DNA from 3 places in the Shinella sp. GW821-FHT11G07 genome. Region 1 is predicted to be linked to each of the others. Evidence: predicted binding sites of a transcription regulator. Region 1 holds the regulator's gene; each other region holds the start of a gene.
What was found. Region 1 encodes LexA, which represses DNA repair genes until DNA is damaged. Its sites were predicted from a motif close to TGTTCNNNNTGTGTTCNG; they were not measured.

Region 1 (7,648 bases):
ACCATGAAATGCAGCATGTTCTCGAAGCAGAAGACCAGCGCCACCGGCACGGCCGCCGGTTCGCCAAAGGCGAGCAGCGCCAGCCCCGGCCCCATATAGCCTATATTGCCATAGGCGGCGGCGAGCCCCTGGATTGTCGCCTCGCCGATCGTCGCGCGGCGCAGCCAGAGGCCAACGGCGAAGATCAGTCCAAAAACCAAATAGGTCGCGCTGATGTTGGCGACGATGAAATCGACGCGCGTCAGCTGCTCGATCGGCGTTTTTGCGACCAGTTTGAAGAACAGCGCCGGCAGCGCGATATAGATGATGAAAGTGTTCAGCCAGCCAAGCGCTTCGACCGGCTGCTTGGTGATCCGGGCGACCACGTAGCCCAGCAGGATCATGCCGAAGAACGGCAGGACGAGTCCGACGATGTCCGCCATGGGCCGAGGCGCGCTCCCGCTTGCCGAGGATGATATCCCTGACTAGAACCCCGGTTCACCGGAAATGCTCTAGATATTTGTTTTAGCCGCATTATCCGAGGCCGAAGCGGTGCCGCTTCGGCTGGAAATGCTCTAGCCGATTTGCGAGAGAATGGGAAACGTTTGCTGGAACCAGATGGCGACCGTGCTGATATAGCCGAAGATGAAGGCAAGGCCCGTCAGGACGAGCAGCACGCCCATGACCTTCTCCACCGCGCCAAGATGCCGGCGAAAGCGCAGGAGGAAGCGCATGAAGGCGCCGGAAAACCCGGCCGCGATCCAGAACGGCACGGCAAGGCCCAGCGAATAGACGGCCAGTAGCATCGCCCCGTCGCTGACCGTTTCCCGCGCGGCCGCAACGCCGAGGATCGTCCCGAGGACGGGGCCGATGCAAGGCGTCCAGCCAAAGGCGAAGGCAAGCCCCATGACATAGGCGCCCGATGCCGTCGCCGGCTTGCCACCGCCCTGAAACCGCGCCTCGCGGGCAAAAAGCCCGATGCGCAGCAATCCGAGAAAATGCAGTCCCATCAGGATGATAATGACGCCGCCGATCTGCGCCAGGATGTCGAGATGCCGGCGCAGCACCATGCCGATCGTCGATGCCCCGGCGCCCAGCGCCACGAAAACCGTGGCAAAGCCCAGGGTAAAGAAGAACGCCGCCAGCAGCACCGCCCCGCGCGTGTCCCGCCGGACCGCGACCGCATCGTTGCCGCGGAACTGATCCACGGAAATGCCTGCCATATAACACAGATAGGGCGGCACGAGCGGCAGCACGCAGGGCGACAGAAACGACAGCGCTCCGGCAAGCAGCGCACTTAGAAGAGAAATATCGGCAATCGACACTGGCTACTCCGCGACGGCGGGAAAGCGGTTCGGGCCCGAAAACGCCCCGTCCGCTCCTTCATTTGCGCTTCCTAGTATCGGCCGAAGCCCTCTCCTGCCAATCACCTTTTGGAGAACGCGGCAAAATGCAGCAAAAGCTGTTTTTCATCGCATTTTCCGGGTTGACCCGGCAAATCCTCCTGCCTATGTTCCGCGCACTTCCGCGGGGCGTCTTCGCACCGCCTGGGAGCGTGTAGCTCAGCCGGTAGAGCAACTGACTTTTAATCAGTAGGTCCAGGGTTCGAATCCCTGCGCGCTCACCATTTGAGTATCTGACCTAAAATATAAAAATGAATGTTAGTTTCTGTGCATGGCATGTGTCGCGTTTCCTCGTCGCCACGGCGTGAATGACGCAGCCTTTCCCGCGATGTGATTTTGCAGTTTCATTCGGCTAGGCGCTACGCCCAACGCTGCTGCCGGCCGGGCGGGTGGTTGGCGAAACCCACAGATGCGCAGCCTGCCCACCGGCAAGAACCCCGCTGGATCGAATACAGGTACATATTGACTGTTCCGCCATATTGGTGACGCGTAGCGCCTCGAAGCCCATGCATACGGATGTGGATGCGGCGGTCTGCGGCGTCAATGATGGCAGTAGTGGAGCTCCACTTCCGCAGCTAGCACTGGTTAGCGTTCGCGCCTCCAGCGCATTAGAACCTTGACTATTCTGGCGGCCGGGAAAGGCAAAATCCACACCAACTCCTGCCCGTGTGAAAAGCTTCTGTAAGCGCAAGCCCTTGCAGAACACATATGGAACAGATAGTGTATGTTCTATATTTGTTTCACGATTCTGGGGTGGACGGCGATGTTGACACGTAAGCAACAGGAACTTCTCTTGTTCATCCATGAACGGATGAAGGAATCCGGCATACCGCCGTCCTTCGACGAAATGAAGGATGCTCTGGATCTCGCCTCGAAATCGGGTATTCACCGGCTCATCACGGCGCTCGAAGAGCGCGGCTTCATTCGGCGACTGCCAAACCGCGCGCGCGCGCTGGAGGTCATCAAACTTCCGGAGGCCTATTCGCCCAGTCTTCAGCCGCGGCGCGGTTTTTCTCCGTCGGTCATCGAGGGAAGCCTTGGCAAGCAGCCGGTGCCGGCCGCTCCGCCCCAGCGAACGTCGAGCCAGGCAGACATGCCCTCCTCCGTTTCCGTGCCGGTCATGGGACGCATCGCGGCGGGTGTGCCCATCTCGGCGATCCAGAACAATACCCATGAAATCACCGTGCCGGCTGAAATGATCGGCGGCGGGGAGCATTATGCGCTGGAGGTCAAGGGCGATTCGATGATCGAGGCCGGCATCCTCGACGGCGACACCGTCATCATTCGCAATGCGAATACTGCCAATCCCGGTGAAATCGTCGTGGCGCTGGTCGATGACGAGGAAGCGACGTTGAAGCGCTTCCGCCGCAAGGGCGCATCCATCGCGCTTGAGGCCGCCAATCCGGCCTATGAAACCCGTATTTTCGGACCGGACCGCGTCAAGATTCAGGGCAAGCTCGTCGGGCTTATTCGTCGCTACCATTAAAGCGTGTCGCGTAAACGCGTGCGGCGGTTTAGCGATAACGTCCTGCAAAACATTGAGAAGCCAAGGCGTGGGGAGTGAACTTTAGAGATCACGACGCACTGTCATCCGCTCCGCTCGCTTCATAGGTACCCGTACGCCAATCATAGGTACGGTGCCGTGACCAGGGGCGATGAAGCGTTTCAACGGCCGAGTTAAAAAGGGCGTCGGAGAGGGCGGAGTTTGCGTGATCGGCTGCCGGCAGGATTTCCAGGGCGCCGGTTTGCCTCAAATGGCGAACCGTGATGAGGCGTGCACCTGAACGGCAAGCTTCCAAACGGATTGCGACGGGCACGATGACGAGGTCTGCCTCGTCGCAGGCCGTACCGAGGAAGGCGAGGTCTTCCAGCGCCACGATGCGCCAGCCGCTAGGGGAAATGGCGGCGCAGAAGGCTTTTGTCTCACAGATGAAGCCGTCGCGGGTGCGGGCTGCATCGAATGCTGCGGCCATGGCGGCCTTGGCCTTCTGCCGGTCGGCTTCGCGGCGGGGTCGCTTCTGCCTGGCCGTAGTGGCGGGGTCCTCCTTCTCGGTGTCGACTGTCAGGCCGCTCGTCTTGCGAATCTCGGGTTTCAGAAGTGTTTCAAGACGAAGGGCGCGCCGCCACTGCGCATAGATGAAATCCGGTGGCCGTGTGCGGTTGGTCGCTGCTTTCTCGCCATGCAGAATGGCGACCAGGCGGCCATCTTCCGACACGAGAATCTCCGGCCTTGTGCCTCCACCGGGCCAGCCGGCGGCAAGGATTCCGACGACGACGAGAAGCGTGCCGGCATGGCGCAGTCGGGTGCGCAGAAGGCAGACGAGGCCGCTGCCGATGCCGATGAGCAAGAAGGCGGTTGCAGGGATGCGGCCGGTGACGATCTCGCCCTTCCAGCCGGCTACCCATGTCGACAGCGTGATCATCCACTCGATGCCTTTGCCCATGATCGCGAAGGGAATGGCATCGAGGCCAAAGGGCATCAAAAGCACGGCGATCAGACCGAAGGGCATGACGATGGTGCTGATCACCGGCATGGCCAACAGGTTGCCGGCAAGCCCATAGGCTGGGATTCGGTGAAAATGGCCAATGGAGTAGACCAGCGTCGCAAAGCCGCCGATCAGCGAGGAGAGGATAAGCCCGCCGAAGAAGCGGCCGGCGGCTCCGCCGAACAGCGCAAACGGCCCTCCCCGGCTTTCGCGCTGGACCGGACGCTCGCGCCACGCGGCGTAGCCGGCCACGAGGCCCAGCGTTGCGGCATAGGACATCTGAAAACCGGGATTCGTCACGGCAGACGGCGTGACCAGCAGGATGAGGATGGCCGAGATCGCCACGTTGCGCAGGCTGATGGCCGCGCGCCCGAACAGCACGGCGACGAGCATCACGCAGATCATGATCCAGGAGCGCATGGCCGAAATCGCGCCACCCGAAACGAGAATATAGAGCGTCACCATCACCAGGGCGCCGACGGCCGCGAATTTCTTCGCCGGGTAGCGCTCGGCAAAACCCGGAATCAGCGCCATCAGCATGCGCGCACCGACGAGGAAGGTTCCGGCGGCGAGCACCATGTTCAGCCCGGAAATGGCAAGGACATGGGCAAGGCCCGCCTGCCGCAGCGCTTCCACCGTGTCGTCGCCAATTGCTCGCTGCTCGGCAGTGACAAGGGCCGCGGCAATGGCCCCCGCATCCCCGCCGATGCGCCCCCGAATATGCTCGGTGAGGTTGTTTCTCCAGGCGGCGATCCGTTGCCGTATTCTGTCGTAGAGGCCGGGCGCGTTTGTCGTCGCGGCGGTCGGCACGCTGTAAAAATAGCCGACGGCGCCCGTGCCCGCGAAGTAGGCATCGAAGGTGAAATCGTTGAGCCCCGCCAATGCGGGACCGGAGGGCGGGCCAAGGCGGGCGCGCCCCGCAATGCCGCCGCCGATGGCGATCGGCTCATGCCGGCTTCGGGCAAGCAGTGTCACCACAGTGGGCATGCGGTTCAGGGTGGGTTTGCGCGTCGTTTCGAGTGCAATGCGATAGCGGATTGCACCGCGATCGTCGCTCTCGCGAGACAGGACGCGTCCCCTCACCTCCGTCGTCACCGGCGCATCCAGGATGACGGTGCCAAGGCGGGCGGTTTCTCCGGCCGCAAGCAGCATACCGAGCGGAACGAGGAATGCGGCCCCCGCGGCGAGCGCCACGAGGCTTTCACGATGCCGCAGCCGCAAGGCGGGCCAGAGCGCGGCACAGGCAAGCAGGATCAATGCGTAGGGCGACGGATCCGACGCTGCGGAAAACCAGAGCGCGGCGCCTATGCCGAGGAAGACGGGAACGAAAAGGAGGAAATGGCCGTGTGCGCGTTCCTCGGCAAAGGCGGCTGCCACCGTTTGCCGTCCGGCAAGGCGTTCGCGCAGGCGGCCGATGGCACGCAGGAGAAGAACAGAAGCCGGCCGGTACGGCTTGTCGAGCGGCGCGAGCTCTCGGGACGCGTCGGCGGGCACGCCGTGCGAGGCATCAGCCTCGGACGCCGTCCGTCGTTCCGCGATGTCGATCCTGCCCATGGCTCGGCCCCACCCGTTCCCACTGGCATAGTGCAATCGAATGGAGAAATCTTCAATCTGCAGTACATGCCGAAAGTGCTAAGTCAGACATAATGGATGCGCCCTCCGCATCGTGGAAAGCACTCTCAAAAGTTGCTTGCAACTTCATGGAAAGGGTAGATATTGCGTTGCCGGAAAACCTGTTTTCGCAATGCACAATTTGCCTTTCGTATTGCTTGGCAGCATCGGACAAATGGGTTAGCAAAACGAGCATGTTCATGGATACGGCACAGCTTCGTGCCACCATTGGAAACAACGGAGGATCGTTATGACAGGAACTAGCGCGGGTGTGTCAGTCGGTGGCAAGACGGTGGACTTGCCGACGCGATCCGGTACGATCGGCCCCGATGTGATCGACATCGGCACGCTGTACAAGAATACCGGCACCTTCACCTACGATCCCGGTTTCACCTCCACTGCCTCGTGCGAATCGAAGATCACCTATATCGATGGCGACGAAGGCGTTCTGCTGCACCGCGGGTATCCGATCGAGCAGCTGGCCGAACACGGCGATTTCCTCGAAGCCTGCTACCTGCTGTTGTACGGCGAATTGCCGACCAAGACGCAGAAGGATGATTTCGACTACCGCGTCACGCACCACACCATGGTGCACGAGCAGATGTCGCGCTTCTTCACCGGCTTCCGCCGCGACGCGCATCCGATGGCCGTCATGTGCGGCTGTGTCGGCGCGCTGTCGGCCTTCTATCACGACTCGACGGACATCACTGATCCGCACCAGCGCATGGTTGCGTCGCTGCGCATGATCGCCAAGATGCCGACGATCGCCGCCATGGCCTACAAATACCATATCGGCCAGCCCTTCGTTTACCCGAAGAACGACCTCGACTATGCGTCGAACTTCCTGCGCATGTGTTTTGCCGTGCCGTGCGAAGACTATGTGGCGAACCCGGTTCTGGCGCGCGCCATGGACCGCATCTTCATCCTGCATGCCGATCACGAGCAGAATGCATCGACCTCCACCGTGCGCCTCGCCGGCTCCTCGGGCGCCAACCCGTTCGCCTGTATCGCGGCCGGCATTGCCTGCCTCTGGGGTCCTGCCCATGGAGGCGCCAACGAAGCGGCCCTCAACATGCTCGCCGAAATCGGTTCGGTCGATCGCATTCCGGAATATGTCGCCCGCGCCAAGGACAAGAACGACCCGTTCCGCCTGATGGGCTTTGGCCACCGCGTCTACAAGAACTACGATCCGCGCGCGCGCATCATGCAGAAGACGACGCACGAGGTTCTCAGCGAGCTCGGCATCAAGGACGACCCGATGCTGGAAGTCGCGATGGAACTCGAGCGCATTGCGCTGACGGACGAGTACTTCATCGAGAAGAAGCTCTATCCGAACATCGACTTCTACTCCGGCATCACGCTGAAGGCGCTTGGCTTCCCCACCACCATGTTCACCGTGCTCTTCGCACTCGCCCGCACGGTCGGCTGGATCGCCCAGTGGAACGAGATGATCGAGGACCCGGAACAGCGCATCGGCCGTCCGCGTCAGCTCTATGTCGGCGAACCGAAGCGCGACTACGTGCCGGTTTCCAAGCGCTGACAGCGCGCCGCCGAAAAGAAAAAGCCCGGTCAGTTTTGACCGGGCTTTTTTGTTGCGAGCAGATCAAGGATGACCGCCGCCCCGGTCTCGCCAGGCGGGCGGATGGTCCGCATGCGTTCATGCACAAGATCATAGCCTTCCAGCATCGCGCGGCGTTCAGCCGTATCGACGGAAAGCCGTTCAAACCAGCGTACGAGGCTGCCCGGGCGCACCTGTTCATTGAGATATTCCGGCACGACGGTGTAATCCGCAATGAGGTTGGGGATCGCTGCGGTCCAGATCTTGATCTTGCGAAGGAAGAGGTTGGCGAGCCAGTCGAAGCGGTAGGTGGAAACGACGGGCACGCGGGCCAGCGCCAGTTCGAGAATGACGGTGCCTGATGCCGCGATCGCCGCATCGGCCTCGGCGAAAGCCTGCCACTTTTCCGAAGTCGAGACGGTGATCTGCGGCTTCACCGGCCAGTCCGTCGTCAACTTGCGCACAAGCGCTTCCTGGCGCGGCACGGTCGGCAGTACAAACCGGGTGGCGGGATTGCGGGCGGTCATCTCGCGCGCTGCCTGGCCGAAGACTGGCAGGAGGCGGGTGATCTCGGTAGCGCGGGAGCCAGGCAGCAGCAGGCAGAGGGGTGC
Region 2 (7,648 bases), on a different contig from region 1:
AGGCGAGGGTTTCCGGCAACGCCGTGACACCTGAGCTGATCCAGAGTCTGCCTCATCGTTGTTAGGACTAAACTGGACGACGCCCAGTCTGCAGACAGCCTGCCGGCTGGAAGCACTAATACAGCCGCGATCTTCAGACCACGTCCGTTCTGACGGCCGCTCGCAAAATGCATGTTGGATGGGGAGCGAAGGCGGAGCGGGAGGCACGGAGGGGGTCTCCGCAGCCTCCCTAATCCGGGCAAACTTGAGGTGCCCGGGTATAGTTTCCAGCCTACGCGAGCACAACATCCTGAAACAGGATCATCGTCAGGCAAGCGGAGGAAAACCAACAACCGCAGCCGCCCTCTAAACATTTTCCACACTTCGGCGGTGCCGGCTCTCCTCGTCACGCTCATCCCAAAAAAGCTCCGCCGAAACGGGGCAAGACATGCGGATCCACAGAGTCGCCCTACACTTGGCGGGCTATAAGGATTTTATCACGGGAGGTGCAGACGTAAAAGATGACTAAGGGCGCGCTGCCCCAAAACACCAAGATTATACCAGGCGCTTTACGAGACGAAGTCTATTCCCCTCCAATAATTTGATCTCATGCGCGGCTTCCATGCGATAGAGCCGATTTATGATTTGATCTTGGGTAAACCCTTGTTCCATCAAGGCACTCCCTACACGGAGAAGGCTGACCGGATTCTCCGGGGCCGCTTGTAGCGAAGATAATACGTCGGCCATGGCGGCTTTCAGTTCGTCGTCTGCGCGCATACCCTCATTTCCATGACACAAGCCTAAATAACAATTGCGGAGACAACGCGAGCGGTTTTACAATGTTCCTGCCCCAAAAAAATGGTTGGACATGGCGGGGCGATAGCTGGAGTAAAGTGGCGCGCGCGAATTTCGCTCGAAAGCGAATTGTTCAATATCAAAAAGGCCGTGATTCCTATTGCTGCTCAACGGGTTTTCCGGTGGGGTCTACATTTATTTCCACGCGAGCCTTGTCCTTAGTTCGATAAGTTACTTCGTAGTAGCCGGCATCGTCCCACGACATCTCGTCTAGGCGTGCAAAATCGGGCCTTTGCTCGATGGTGGCGAGTATTTCAGACGGCTTTTTCCCGTTTTCAGGAATCCGCTTGGTATCCTGTGCGTGGGCAGCGATAGAGGCGCCTAAAAGTATTGACAGAAAGACTACGGTTCTCTTCATGATTTGCACTCCCGATGACGTGCGCTTGCAAACGAGTAAAAGCCCCGCGGGAGCGGAGCAGTTTCGCGTGCCGTGACGGCATTTTGCAAATGGACTGCCGCGGATATTGTTCCATATTGAGTGGCCAAGGAGAGGTTAGCGGATTAACACGTTGGCCTCTTTCGCCGCCACTACAAAGGCCTTCCGGGCTGCGGCTGGCTTCTCTTTTCCCTCCAGTACGGCCAGACACGCTTCCCGCGCTTTTTCAAGCGCCTTGCCCCTGTCCAGGGGCCAGTGCTCCAGCAGCACCCGTGCGGCCTCAGCCGTGCTCGATATGGTCAGGTAAGCACCAAGTTTCTTTGTCTCGAACGTGATCGGCTCTTCCCACCTTCCAACTTCCATCTCAGACCTCACCAAAAAGAAGCGCCCCGCAAGCGGCGGGGCAAAGGCTGAACTGTCAAAGTGGCAGCCTTCTAATGCGTGATGGTGAGGTTTGTTCCGAGACGTCGACATGATCTGCACTTGGTGTTGTGGCCTACCGCACGGAGCCTTGATTGTTGGACGCGAAAACGCATCTTGAACCTGCAAAAAGAGCGAATTATTTTAAAGTAGGAGGAAAATTGAGGAGGTTGACATGGGTACCAACTTTTTCAGCAAAGGCACGTTCGAACCGGATGAATTGGGAGCGCTGAGGGACGTTTTTGACGAGATAACCTCGCAGCCATGGTTCGATAATTCGCAAGACAACAAGAAGAGTTTTGCGAAATCTCTCTTCGAGACCTTTCCCGCTGTGCACTTCGATCCAAAGAAGCACCGATCGATAATCGAGGCATCTGCGCGCCTATTCTATTCACGCGAGGATGGCGGAAAAGGCTGAGGAACAATTTCTCGCGCTCTGCGTTCAAGGCTGCGCAAAAAGGGAGGAGCGACATGTCCAGCAGTGCATGGAAGACGCCGGTCGAAATCGATCTTGGAATGGTTGGCACCCACACGGTGTCCGGGCCATTCGATGCCCTGATCTATCTGACGGACCGGTGGCCGAACCGTTCTGGGTGCCGCTTTTTGAAGGCGCGGATCGCTTGCAAGGCGGCGATAGAAGGACGCCTTGAAGCTGAAGCGGCGCGTCAAGAATTCATCGCGGCCGCAAATGAAGTTCAACTGCTGCGGCACTGACGTTCGTGGGGTCAATCGGCGCCCCATTTTGGGGATGCAGCGGTGCGGTCAGGCCGGCAAGGACCTGCCGGAGCGCGTCGATGTAGCGGCGAAAACGCTACTCCATGCCGGCAGCTCACCGGTTTAAAAAAAATAGTCGGCAGGCCAAATTCCTCAAGCACCGCAAAAGGATGGTTATGCAGGAGGAAAAAAATCGTATCAACCGACTTGCTCCACGAATAGAGACCCTTCCGGAAGCGGTCTGATCAGCGACTTGGCCGAAACCGAGGGATCCAGCCAGTCTGCCCATGTCTCCCGTGCCAAGATGACGATTTGGCGGTCATGGTAGGGCGCGATGTCAGGCCCCGGCTCCATCGTCAGCATGGTGAAGGCCTCGCCGAAATCATCGGTCTCTCGCCAAATGCCGGCGATGGCGAAGATCGGTTCTCCGGCCTTCCGGAACAGCCACTTGTCCTTGTGTTTCTTTTTCGGGTCAGCAGGTGTAGTGAACTCGTAAAAGCCATCGGCAACGATGATGCACCGGTTGGAGGCGAATTCTCGTCCCTCCGAGCGGAAATTGTAGACGGGCTTCTTCGTCGGGCTCGGCCAGCTCCACCGGCGCTGGACGAGTTCACCGCCCTCGCGTTCACCCTCGACGGTCCGGACGATAGGCGCCGTGTCGGTGATCTTGATATCCTCGCGCGCTTCGATGTTGGGCCGGCCTTCGGGAAACCGGATTTTGATTTTCAGGTGTTCGAACTCCTCGATGACCGATGCGAGTTCGACCATCAGGCGATAATCATTGCACATGGCTACTCCGAATGGCTTGCGTTGTCACACTGTCCTTCCACTGGCGCAGTGGCAATGTAAGGCGCTGGGAGCGGATTTCGAGCCGCCGTGTCCCGTGGCGATCTAGATTTGCAGTTCAAGCTGGTTTGCCTCGCTCACCTCGGCGTCAGAAAAGGATGAAAGCGTGAGGCCGAGCAGACGAATGCCTTTCACTGTGGGAAAGAGCGGTTCGAGAAGGGATTGGCCCAAGGCTTCGAGATCATCGGCGGTGGCGAGCGGAGCGGTCATCGTCCTGCTGCGGGTGATGATCTGAAAGTCGGCGTATTTAACCTTCAGGGTCGCGGTGCGGCCGTGAAGGCCTTTGCTTTCGCAACGGCGCCAGACCTCCGCGGCCAGTGGGGTCAGTTCGGCGCGGGCGGCCTCCAGGTCGACGATATCGACCGTAAAGGTATCTTCGACACCCACCGACTTGAGCGGCCGGTCCGGCTGCACGGAACGGTGATCGATACCGCGGGAGATGTCGTAGTACCACCCGCCCGCCTTGCCGAAATGCTCCTGCAGGAAGATGAGCGATTTCGCCTTGAGGTCCGCCCCGGTCAGAATGTCAAGCCGCTCCATTTTCTCGGCGGTCGCGGGCCCAACGCCGTGGAACTTCTTCACCGCGAGCGCCTCGACGAAAGCCGGTCCATTCTTCGGCGTGATCACCGCCTGGCCGTTGGGTTTGTTGAGGTCCGACGCCATCTTGGCCAGGAACTTGCAATAGGAGATGCCAGCCGAGGCGTTGAGCCCTGTGACCTCCTTGATCCGCGCACGGATCAGGGTGGCGATATCCGTTGCGACGGGAATGTCCTGTTTGTTGTGCGTCACGTCGAGATAGGCTTCGTCGAGCGACAGCGGCTCGATGAGGTCGGTGTGCTCCGCGAAAATCTCCCGGATCTGGCCCGAGACGGCACGGTAGACATCGAAGCGAGGCGGAACAAAGATCAGGTCCGGGCAGCGCCGTTTCGCGGTGACCGAGGGCAGGGCGGACCGAACGCCGAAGGCGCGCGCCTCATAGCTTGCGGCCGCGACAACACCGCGTGCGGCCGAACCGCCGACGGCGACCGGTTTGCCACGCAGCTCCGGATTGTCGCGCTGTTCGACCGACGCATAGAAGGCATCCATGTCGACATGGATGATCTTTCTCGTCTGTGGCGCTTCGTCCTCGCTCATCTCATTTCCACATTGACCGCATGCGGGCGGCGACATCGATCCGGATCTGTCGCGCGCTGCGCTCGCTGGCGGCGGCCGAGACCTTCGGCCAGCTTGTCGCCTCGAAGAACTGGAGGAGCGTCGCTGGAATAAAGCGTGTCCGCGAGGCATAGACATGCCGGTCGCCCTGGGCGTTCTGGCCATGGGTGAAGAACCGCTGCGGAGTAACGAGGGCAAGATTGTCACGCGCCCGTGTCATGCCGACATAGAGCAGGCGGCGCTCCTCCTCGAGCTCTGCGGTCGTGCCGGCCCCTAGGTCCGAGGGAATACAGCCGTCGACGACATTCAGCATGAAGACGGCGCGCCACTCCTGTCCCTTGGCCGAATGGATCGTCGAAAGGATCAGGTAATCCTCGTCGAGCAGTGGCACGCCCGCCTGGTCGCTGGTGGCGTCCGGTGGGTCAAGCGTCAGTTCGGTGAGAAAGCGTTCGCGGTTCGGATAGCCGCCGGCGATCTGCTCAAGCTGGATGAGGTCGGCTTTGCGGGTATCGGCGTCTTCGTGGATGCGATCAAGATGCGGTTCGTACCAGAGGCGCGCCAGCCCGATCTCGCCGGGCCATCCGCCTTCGGCTTTGCGAAGGGCGGTGAGCAGGGTGATGAAGGCCGGCCAATCTTCACCCGTTTTCGGCGGGGGCGGTATCTCGGCGAAAGTTTGCAGCGGCTCCGGGTCCGCAGCAATCGCATCAAGGATCTTTCCTGCGGTCTGCGGCCCGATGCCCGGCAGCATTTGCAGCAGACGGAAGCCGGCGACGCGGTCGCGCGGGTTCTGGGCAAAACGCAGGGTCGCCAGCAAGTCCTTCACATGGGCGCTGTCGAGGAATTTCAGGCCGCCGAACTTCACGAACGGGATGTTCCGGCGGGTCAACTCGACCTCCAGCGCTCCGCTATGACTCGATGTCCGGAAGAGCACGGCCTGCTGCTTCAAGGTCATGCCAACCTCGCGGTTAGCCAGCACCTGCTCGACGATGTAGTTGGCCTGGTCCGTTTCGTCCTTCACTGTGACGAGCATCGGCCGCTGTTCGGACTGTCGATCCGTCCAGAGGTTCTTCGTAAAACGCTCTCGCGCGAGGTCGATCACGCCATTGGCGGCGGCAAGGATTGGCTGCGTCGAGCGATAGTTGCGATCGAGTGTGATCACATCGGCCGGCGTCGGCGAGAATTCTTTCGGGAAGTCGAGGATGTTGCGCACCGTCGCTGCGCGGAAGGAATAGATCGACTGCGCATCGTCGCCCACCACGGTTAGCCCGCGGCCGCCGGGCTTGAGGCCCATCAGGATAGAAGCCTGCAGGCGGTTGGTGTCCTGGTATTCGTCGACGAGGACGTGATCGAAGCGGCCGCCGATATCGTCCGCAAGCTCCGGATCGGACATGACCTGCGCCCAGTAAAGCAGCAGATCATCGTAATCGAGCACGTTCTGGACCTGCTTTGCCTCGACATAGGCGGCAAAGAGTTGCTTCAGCTGCTCCTCCCAGCCCAGCACATAGGGATAGGATGCCTTCAGAATCTCGTTGATCGAGCTTTCGGAGTTCACGACGCGCGAGTAGATCGCAAGACAGGTGCCCTTGGTCGGAAACCGGGTTTCCATCTTGGAGAAACCCAGTTCATGGCGAACGAGGTTCATCAGGTCGGCGCTGTCTTCCCGGTCGTGGATGGTGAAGTCGATGTTGAGGCCGATCTGCTCGGCATACATGCGCAGGAGCCGGGCGCCGATGCCGTGGAAGGTGCCGGCCCAGGCCATGGCGTCCGTCATGACCGCGGCATTGTCACCGAGCACCTGTCGGCAGATGCGCTGAACGCGGCGCGCCATTTCTGACGCCGCCCGGCGCGAGAAGGTCATCAACAGGATACGCCGTGGATCTGCGCCATTGACGATGAGATGGCCAACGCGGTGGGCGAGCGTGTTGGTCTTTCCGGAGCCAGCACCGGCGATGATCAGCAGCGGGCCGCCGATCGCGCCGTCGGCCAAGCCAATGCCGTGTTCGACCGCCTCACGTTGGCGGTCGTTCAGTTTTTCCAGATAGGCTGCCGTCATCTGCCCCAAATTTTCCTAAGAAAAAATTCCTGTCCGTTTTCCTTTCCCATCTCCTTGATCGGCCTTGCGGAATCGTACTGCGAGGCTGATCTGAGGTGACCGTCATGGTCGGGAACGCCGTTTCGGGTGGATTGACTCGATAGGGCATTAGGAACAAAAAAGGAACATATCAGCTTAACCCGCTGCTGGAAACCCCTGAAGGAGCGACCTTTCCGCCGTGTCAAAGCCCGCTCTCAATCCTGTGCTTGCCGACCTTCGTGAGCGTATCGGCCGGCTCGAAGGTGGAGCGGCACGCGCCAGAACCGTCCTGCCGTTCGCCGTCCCGGAGATGGATCGGGCTCTGCCGGGCGGAGGGCTTGCCTTTGGCGCGCTGCACGAGATCGCCGGCGGCGGAGGTGGGACGGTCGATGGTGCGGCGGCCGCGCTCTTCGTGGCGGGCATCGCTGCCCGCACGCGCGGCAAGGTCCTCTGGTGCATGACGCGCCCGGATCTCTTTTTCCCCGCGATCTCGCAAGCGGGCCTCCATCCTGATCGCGTCGTTTGGTGCGAGAGTGACAGGGAGGAAGAAGCGCTTTCAGCAATGGAGGAGGGGCTTTCATTCGGCGGCCTTGCCGCAGTGGTAGGGGAACTGGTTCGACTGCCGATGAACGCCTCGCGGCGCCTGCAGCTGGCAGCGGAGAAGACCGGCGCCATGGGCATCGTGCTCCGGCGGTGGCGACGACAGAACGAGGCCTCGGACTATGGACAGCCGACAGCCTCGACGACGCGGTGGCGCATCAGCACCCTGCCGTCGGAAAGATTGCCAGTGGCGGGCGTCGGGAGGGCGCGCTGGCTGGCAGAACTGATGCGCGTAAAGGCGGGTGCGTGCGCCGAGTTTGAAATTGGAGCCCCCGATGCCAAGGGTCGTATCTGTCTACTTCCCCTTTCTGCCGGTCGACCGGATCAGACGGCGCGCTTCGGAAGCCTTGCCGGCTGACAAGCCGCTGGTGGTAATTTCCCGCAGCGGCTCGAAACGCTGGGTCTCTGCCGCTGATCCATCCGCCCTGAAGCTTGGCCTTCGTATTGGCATGCCGGCCAGCAAGGCTCAGGCCATGGTCGCTGATCTCCTGCTGGTCGACGCGGCGCCGGCAGAGGATGCAGCCGCGCTTGAACGCCTGGCGCTCTGGGCGTTGCGGCAATACACCCCCGTCGTTGCGATAGATGGGGCCGATGGCCTGGTCATGGACACGGAAGGCGCCGATCACCTTCAGGGC
Region 3 (7,648 bases), on a different contig from region 1:
GGCCGGCAAGCGGCTTCTGCACGAAGAAGCGTACGGCGAGGTAAAGGCCGGCCAGCACGGCGCCGAGCACGATCAGGCCGCCGATGATCATCACATAGGTCTGGTCGTTGACCGGCGCATTGATCGCGCTGTGCGGCACGTCGACGAGAACCGCCCAGGTCGTGTTGATGTCCGGCAGGGCGAACGGATAGACGACCCGGTCAAAGGAGGCGAGTTCGTCGAATGAAAGATCCTTGATGTGGCCGACCTTGCCGGTGGCAAGTGCATCCTTGACGATCTCATGGCCCTGGCCGTCATAGTCTTTCATGAGGAGTTCGACTGTCGGTGCGACGATCCACTTGCCGGTCTGCGAGACCAGCATGACGCGGCCTTCGCCGAAGGGCTTCAGCTGGCTGAGTTTCTCGTAGAGCGTCTTCAGCGAGACGTCGACGCCGGTGACGCCGATCATCTTGCCGCCCACACTGACCGGATAGGCGATGGAGGCCATGGTCAGGCCTTCGCCGGTCGAGGTTTCGGCATAGGGTGAGCTCATGGCACCCTTGCCGCTCTTGGCAGCCAGTGCGTACCATTCCGCCTTGTAGTCGGATTCGAAGGTCGACAGCGTGATCGAGCCGTCCTTGCGCTTCGTCCAGTAGGGGTTGAACGAGCCGTCCTTGAAGGTGCCGGTTTCCAGCTGCTCCGGCGTCTCGCGCGACTTGCCGTCGAAGGCGTTCGGCTCTTCCGCAAACCAGCTGCCGAGGGCAAAGCTGTTCTTGTCGGTGTTCGCCTTGATGATGTTGACCACAGCCTTGCGGTCCAGCAGGCCGTTGGCATGTCCCTGTTCGATCACGCCGCCCATGGCGCGGGCGGCGCCTGCAAGCGCGCCGATATCGGCGGCGATATCGGATGCAATCGCCTTCGCCTCCGTGTCGGCAGCGGTATAGACGAGATCGGAGACGCGGGTCTGGGTCTCGGAGATCAGAACGGTGTTGGACGCGAGCATCACCAGGGCGATCGTGCCGCCGGTTACAGCGATGAGCTTCGTCGCGAGTGACTTGGCCTGGAACTTGAACATGAAATCCTCACGATGAGAAACGTCCGCGGCGACCGGCCGCGATAGGGCAGATTCATTTGCGGGATCTCCATCATGGAGGGCGGGGCGCGCGACCAGCGCCAGAGACGGCCCGGCCCTGAACAGGCCGGTGTCTGAGATTTCAGTAACCGATAAAATATTAATAAAGAACCAAGTTTTGCGGCGACATATCAGTCTCAACAGACTGAATTATCAGGCATCGCAAGCAAAGCGACGCCTGATATGCCATTTGCGAAACGGCGGCTGGTCGCTGCTGTGTCGCGTTCTAGACCTTGGCGTCGACAGCGGCAGCGAAGGGGATGGAGGGCTGGGCGCCCGGCTTGAGGCAGGCGAGGGAGCCCGCGACCGCCGCACGGCGCAACGCCTCCTTGAAACCGAGCCCGGCATCGAGCGAGGCGGCAAGGTAGCCGCAGAACGTGTCACCGGCACCGACCGTATCGACCGGTTCGATGGCAAGGCCCGCCGCGCGAAAAATATCATTCTTGCGGATGGCGATGACGCCGTCGGCGCCGAGCGTCACGATGATTGTCTGGCCGCTTTCGGCATGCAGCGCGCGCATGGTCGCCTCGCGCGCCTCATCGGAGAGTTCCCCCTTGCCGACGAAAAGGTCGAATTCCGTCTCGTTGGCAACGAGAATATCCGCCATCGCGCCGAGGCGCTTCGCATCGGCGCCGAAGGGCGCGATGTTGATGATCGAGGTGACGCCCTTCTGCTTTGCGCTGACAAGGGCCGCCTCGATGGCGGCGTTGGGGATTTCGAACTGCAGCATCAGATAGTCGCCGCGCGACATAGCGCCAACGGTGCGCTTGGCGTCCTCATCCGTGACCGTGCCATTAGCGCCGGGCACGACGACGATGACATTTTCGCCATCGTCGGCAACGAGGATATGCGCGGTGCCGGTCGCTTCGGCTGCGGAGCGCACGGAGTTGAGGTCGACGGCGGCATCGGCAAGCAGCGCCAGCGCCTGGCTCGCCAGCCGGTCATCGCCGACGGCACCCGCCATGCGAACCATGGAGCCTGCGCGCCGCGCCGCGAGCGCCTGGTTGGCGCCCTTGCCGCCGGCGGCCGTGGTGAAGCTGCTGCCGACCACGGTTTCACCCGGCTTCGGCAGGCGGTCTGGCGTGGCGATGAGGTCCATGTTGATGGAGCCGAAGACGGTGATCATGAGAGTGCCCCTTGTCGTTTCCGCCGGACACTGCCCGAGGCGGTCAGTCTTCGTCAACTACTCTCAGGCGTAACGGCCCGCTTCGGCTCTCGACAGCCTTCTCCAATGGCTCGGAAGGGGCTGTAACCGTCTCGAATTCCATGTCGCCGATGCGCGCGCCGCGCCGTGTCAGCTTCTCCGTAGAGGTGAGAATCAGGTCGACATCCTTCTGCGCGGACGTGAAGTGACCATGCAGTTTTCGCACCCGGTCGTCGAGCCGCGTCAAATCGTCCATCAGGCGCGCGACCTCGCCCTGGATGACATGGGCCTGCTCGCGCATGCGCTGGTCTTTTAGTAGCGCCTGCAGCACCTGCACGGAGAGCATCAACAGCGAAGGCGAGACGATGACGATGCGGGCCCGGTGCGCGCGCTGCACGACGGCCTCGAAATGTTCGTGGATGCTGGCGAAGATCGATTCCGACGGCACGAAGAGGAAGGCGGTGTCCTGCGTCTCGCCGGCAACCAGGTATTTTTCGGCGATATCGCGGATATGGGTTTCCATGTCGCGGCGGAATTGCTGGGCGGCAACCTTAGCGGCCTCCGGCGGTCGCCCGTCCGACATGGCGTTCCAGGCCTCCAGCGGGAACTTGGCGTCGACCACCAGCGGCGGCTGGCCGTTCGGCATGCGGATGGTGCAGTCGGGGCGCACGCCACTGGAAAGCTGCGCCTGGAACTGGTAGGCGCCGTGCGGCAGCGCGTCGGCGATGATCGTCTCCATGCGTGATTGCCCGAAGGCGCCGCGCGTCTGCTTGTTGGAAAGGATCGCCTGGAGGCCGACGACATCCTTCGCCAGCGACTGGATGTTGGTCTGTGCCGTGTCGATGACGGCGAGCCTCTCCTGCAGGCGCCGCAGGTTTTCATGCGTCGAGCGTGTCTGCTCGGAGATCGACTGGCCAAGCCGCTGCGTCAGCCCGTCGAGACGCGTATTGAGCGCCTGGTTCGTTTCGGATTGTTTGCTGCCGAACACTTCTGCCATGGCGGCGACGCGGCCCTGCATCTCGGTTTGTGCCTTCAGGAGTTCGGCGAAGTGCAGCTCCGCCACCCTGCCTGCTTCCTGCTGGCGGGCCTGGCTGCGGCGGGCCGAGATGAGGCTGTAGACGGCCAGGAAAACCGCGGCAAGCAGCACCAGCGCGGGGCCGGGGCCGCCCAGTCGGGCAAGGAGAGAGGCGAGCAGGGCATCGAAGGTCGGGTCGATCATGCCGCGACCATATCACGGTTTGCGGCGGAAACTAGATCATAACGTGAACAAATCACCGGCCAGGGTGGTATGTTCGCAGCCAAATCCGATTGAAAGCGCAAAAAAACCGCGCTAAGGAGGCGCATGACCATCAAGCCGCTGATTATCCTTCCCGATCCGATCCTCCGCGAGGTCTCGAAGCCTATCGAGACCATCGACAGCGAGGTGAAGAAGCTCGCCGACGACATGCTGGAAACCATGTACGATGCGCCAGGCATCGGGCTTGCCGCCATCCAGATTGGCGTCGCGCGCCGCATGCTCGTTCTGGACGTCTCGAAGGACGGCGAAGACAAGACACCGCTCGTCTTCATCAATCCGGAAGTCGTCTCCGCGTCGGATGCGCGCTCGGTCTATGAGGAAGGCTGCCTGTCGATCCCGGATTATTATGCAGAAGTCGAACGTCCCGCCATCATCACGGTGAAGCACCTCGACCGTGACGGCAAGGAACAGCTGACGCAGGCCGAAGGCCTGCTCGCGACCTGCCTGCAGCACGAGATCGACCACCTCAACGGCGTGCTGTTCATCGACCATATTTCCAAGCTGAAGCGCGAGATGGTGATCCGCAAGTTCACCAAGGCGGCCAAGATGCGCGGCAGCAAGGCGCTCTGAGCGGGCAACGTCCGCTTCCATTCCTCTTACGGAGGCTGACCGATGGCCCTTCGCATCATCTTCATGGGCACGCCGGATTTCTCCGTCCCGACGCTGGCGGCGCTTGCCGAGGCCGGTCACGAGATCGTCGCCGTCTATTCGCAACCGCCGCGCCCGGCCGGCCGCCGCGGCCTCGAACTGGTGAAATCACCAGTACACCAGAAAGCCGAGCAGCTCGGCATTCCCGCCTTCACGCCGGTCAATTTTCGTGAAGAGGCCGATCGTGACGCCTTCCGTGCGCTGAAGGCGGATGTGGCCGTCGTCGTCGCCTATGGCCTGCTTCTGCCGGAGGCCATCCTCGCCGGCACGCGGCTCGGATGCTACAATGGGCATGCCTCGCTTTTGCCGCGCTGGCGCGGTGCGGCCCCCATCCAGCGGGCGATCATGGCGGGCGACACGGAAACCGGCATGATGGTCATGAAGATGGACAAGGGCCTCGATACCGGCCCCGTCGCGCTGACCGCCCGCGTAGCGATCGGCGAGACCATGACCGCCGGCGAGTTGCATGATGCATTGATGCAGGCGGGCGGTGCGCTGATGGTGGAGGCCATGGCGATGCTCGAAGCCGGCGACCTGCCGTTGACGGAGCAGGCGCAAGAGGGCGTGCTCTATGCCGCGAAGATCGACAAGGCAGAGACACGCATTGACTTCTCCCGCCCGGCCACGGACGTGCACAACCATGTCCGCGGCCTCTCGCCGTTTCCCGGCGCCTGGTTCGAGCTTTCGATCGCCGGCAAGCCGGAACGGGTGAAGGTGCTGGCAAGCGAGCGGGCGGACGAGGCCTCGACCGAGCCTGCCGGCACGGTTCTCGACGATCGGCTGGCGATCGCCTGCGGCAATAGCGGCGCGGTGCGGTTCACGCGGCTGCAGAAGGCCGGTGGCAAGTCGCTTGATGCGGCCGATTTCCTGCGCGGCACGCCGGTCGCGGTCGGCCAGGTCATCGCCTGATGCCACGCTACCGCCTCCTGATCGAATATGACGGTACGCCCTATGTCGGCTGGCAGCGGCAGACGAACGGTCATTCCGTACAGGGCGCCATCGAAGCGGCGATCTTCTCGCTGACCGGCGAGACCGTCTCCGTCAATGGCGCGGGACGCACGGATTCCGGTGTCCATGCCATGGGGCAGGTCGCCCATACCGACCTTTCACGTGCGTGGCCGGAGCATACGCTGAGAAATGCCCTCAACGCGTATCTGGGCACGGCCCGCGAGCGGGTGGTGATCCTCGATGCCGCGGTAGTGCCGGATGATTTCAACGCCCGCTTCTCGGCCGTCAAGCGGCACTATATGTACCGCATCATCTCACGGCGCGCACCGTTGGCGCTGGAGGCGAACCGGGCATGGTTCGTCACCAGGGAACTCGACCATGCGGCCATGCATGCGGCCGGGCAGATGCTGGTCGGACGGCACGACTTCACCACCTTCCGCGCGGTCAAATGTCAGGCGAACAGTCCGGTGCGCACCATCGATCGGCTGGAGGTGACGCGTAGCGGCGACCTCATCGAGATGCGTGTCTCGGCGCAGAGTTTCCTGCACAACCAGATCCGCTCCTTTGCCGGCACGCTGAAGCTGGTGGGGGAAGGCAAGTGGACGGTTGAAGACGTGCAAGCCGCGCTTGAAGCGCGCGATCGCAAGGCCTGCGGCCCGGTGGCGCCGCCGGACGGGCTTTATTTCATGGCGGTCGACTACTAGAGCAATTCCGGTTCACCGGAATTGCTCTCGATTCTTGTTTTTCCCGCATTATCCGACGCCAAAGCGATGCCGCTTCGGCTGGAAATGCTTTAAGCGCCCAGAATCGCGAAATGCAAAAAGAGCATCAAGCCGGCAGCGTGCCGAGGATGCGCTGCAATTCCTGTCCGACGATCATCGGCGGCAGCACGAAGATCGCCGTCATGGCCGCGGCCAGAAGCGTCTGCTTACCGACGCACATCCAGACGAGGCGGAACTGTAGCACGACGCTCGCGCCGAACACGGCATAGAGCAGAAGACCGGCAAAGGGCGCGCTTGTCGGCAAGACGAGCGTCAGCGCGAAGGGAACCGCCGCTGCATAGGAGAACGGCACGGCAACCCAGTTGCTCGCCGTCACCACGGTCGCGAGATACTTGCCATAGCCGAGCGGGCGCGCCAGCGCGACAAGCAGCACCAACGGCAGCAGCCAGCCGGTCACGTCGATCACCAGGAGCTTGACGAAGAAGGCGATGCCCGCCGGTGTATCCGCCGGCATGCTGCTGAGATAATAGAGCCGCCAGGACGCCCAGATGACGGCGAAGGCCGGCAGGCACCAGACGAAGGCCCAGAACGAGCGGACAAGCCCGCGCAGCGTCAAATCCAGCCAGCCGAACCCTTCCTGCTTTTGCCGGAGCAGCAGGAAGACACCGGTCAGGTAGTAGAGGACCTCATCAAGCCTGGGCATCGCCGAACCAGCGTTCGATGAAGGTCTGGTAGATCACCGTGAGCGTTTCGAGGTCAGCGACCGCCACCCGCTCGTCCACCATGTGCATGGTCTGGCCGACAAGGCCGAATTCCACCACTGGGCAATAATCCTTGATGAAACGTGCGTCCGACGTGCCGCCGGTCGTCGACAGTTTTGACGCCCGGCCGGTGACGGCCTCGATGGCGCCCGACAGCGAGGCGATCAGGTTGTTGTTGCGCGTCAGGAAGACATGGCTCGGCCGCTCGGCCCATTTGATGTCGTAGCGGAGGGCCGCGCGGCCGGGCCGCAGCTTCTCGTCGGCAGCGGCCTCATCGAGCCGGCGCACGATCTCGGCCATCACGGTCTCGGCCGTCCATGTATCGTTGAAGCGGATGTTGAAGGCGGCGCGGGCTTCGGCGGGCACGACATTGGTGGCAGGATTGCCGACGTCGATCGTCGTCACTTCCAGGTTCGACGGCTGGAAGCTTTCCGTGCCGGTATCGAAGGGCGGATGCATCAGCGCATCGGTCAGCGCAATGATCCCGCGCACGGCATTGTCGGCAAGGTGCGGATAGGCCGCATGGCCCTGCACGCCGTGCACCGTGATGGCCCCGGAAACGGAGCCGCGCCGGCCGATCTTGATCATGTCGCCGAGCTGGTCCGGGTTGGTCGGCTCGCCGACGAGGCAGGCATCCCAGCGTTCGCCGCGCTCGGCTGCCCATTGCAGCAGCTTGATCGTGCCGTTGACGGCCGGGCCTTCCTCGTCGCCGGTGATCAGGAAGGAGATGGAGCCTTTCGGCGGACCGTTCTTTGCGATCTGGCGCGCAACGGCCGCGACGAAGCAGGCAATGCCGCCCTTCATGTCGACAGCGCCGCGGCCGAACATCTCGCCATTGGCAATCTCGGCGCCGAAGGGCGCATGCGTCCAGGCAGCCTCGTTGCCGACGGGCACGACATCCGTATGGCCGGCAAACATCAGGTGCGGACCCTCCGTGCCGATGCGGGCATAGAGATTTTCGATATCCGGCATGCCGGGCTCGCTGGCCGTCACGCGCTCCACCGTGAACCCGAGCGG

Region 2: AC1RT2_RS31420 (ImuA family protein) is a predicted target of LexA. The motif match lies at 6,545-6,562, and genes of this name have one in related genera.
Region 3: AC1RT2_RS13780 (DNA recombination protein RmuC) is a predicted target of LexA. The motif match lies at 3,507-3,524, and genes of this name have one in related genera.

What each region holds. Positions count from the first base shown of each region.
Region 1 covers NZ_JBXARJ010000010.1:226,382-234,029, forward strand. Annotated here, with positions in the region: gene AC1RT2_RS20695 (AEC family transporter) at 1-422, opposite strand, end outside; gene AC1RT2_RS20700 (cytochrome c biogenesis CcdA family protein) at 555-1,304, opposite strand; tRNA gene AC1RT2_RS20705 (tRNA-Lys) at 1,531-1,606, shown strand; gene lexA (transcriptional repressor LexA) at 2,146-2,868, shown strand; gene AC1RT2_RS20715 (ComEC/Rec2 family competence protein) at 2,957-5,422, opposite strand; gene gltA (citrate synthase) at 5,730-7,019, shown strand; gene lpxB (lipid-A-disaccharide synthase) at 7,049-7,648, opposite strand, start outside.
Region 2 covers NZ_JBXARJ010000028.1:29,322-36,969, forward strand. Annotated here, with positions in the region: gene AC1RT2_RS31375 (hypothetical protein) at 1-65, shown strand, start outside; gene AC1RT2_RS31380 (hypothetical protein) at 535-756, opposite strand; gene AC1RT2_RS31385 (PepSY domain-containing protein) at 932-1,192, opposite strand; gene AC1RT2_RS31390 (DUF982 domain-containing protein) at 1,328-1,684, opposite strand; gene AC1RT2_RS31395 (hypothetical protein) at 1,806-2,048, shown strand; gene AC1RT2_RS31400 (DUF982 domain-containing protein) at 2,102-2,344, shown strand; gene AC1RT2_RS31405 (SOS response-associated peptidase) at 2,543-3,133, opposite strand; gene dinB (DNA polymerase IV) at 3,236-4,324, opposite strand; gene AC1RT2_RS31415 (ATP-dependent helicase) at 4,326-6,395, opposite strand; gene AC1RT2_RS31420 (ImuA family protein) at 6,613-7,371, shown strand; gene AC1RT2_RS31425 (DinB/UmuC family translesion DNA polymerase) at 7,289-7,648, shown strand, end outside.
Region 3 covers NZ_JBXARJ010000006.1:160,936-168,583, reverse strand. Annotated here, with positions in the region: gene AC1RT2_RS13790 (methyl-accepting chemotaxis protein) at 1-1,054, opposite strand, end outside; gene AC1RT2_RS13785 (ribokinase) at 1,338-2,237, opposite strand; gene AC1RT2_RS13780 (DNA recombination protein RmuC) at 2,281-3,474, opposite strand; gene def (peptide deformylase) at 3,598-4,122, shown strand; gene fmt (methionyl-tRNA formyltransferase) at 4,165-5,109, shown strand; gene truA (tRNA pseudouridine(38-40) synthase TruA) at 5,109-5,852, shown strand; gene AC1RT2_RS13760 (hypothetical protein) at 5,977-6,573, opposite strand; gene dapE (succinyl-diaminopimelate desuccinylase) at 6,560-7,648, opposite strand, start outside.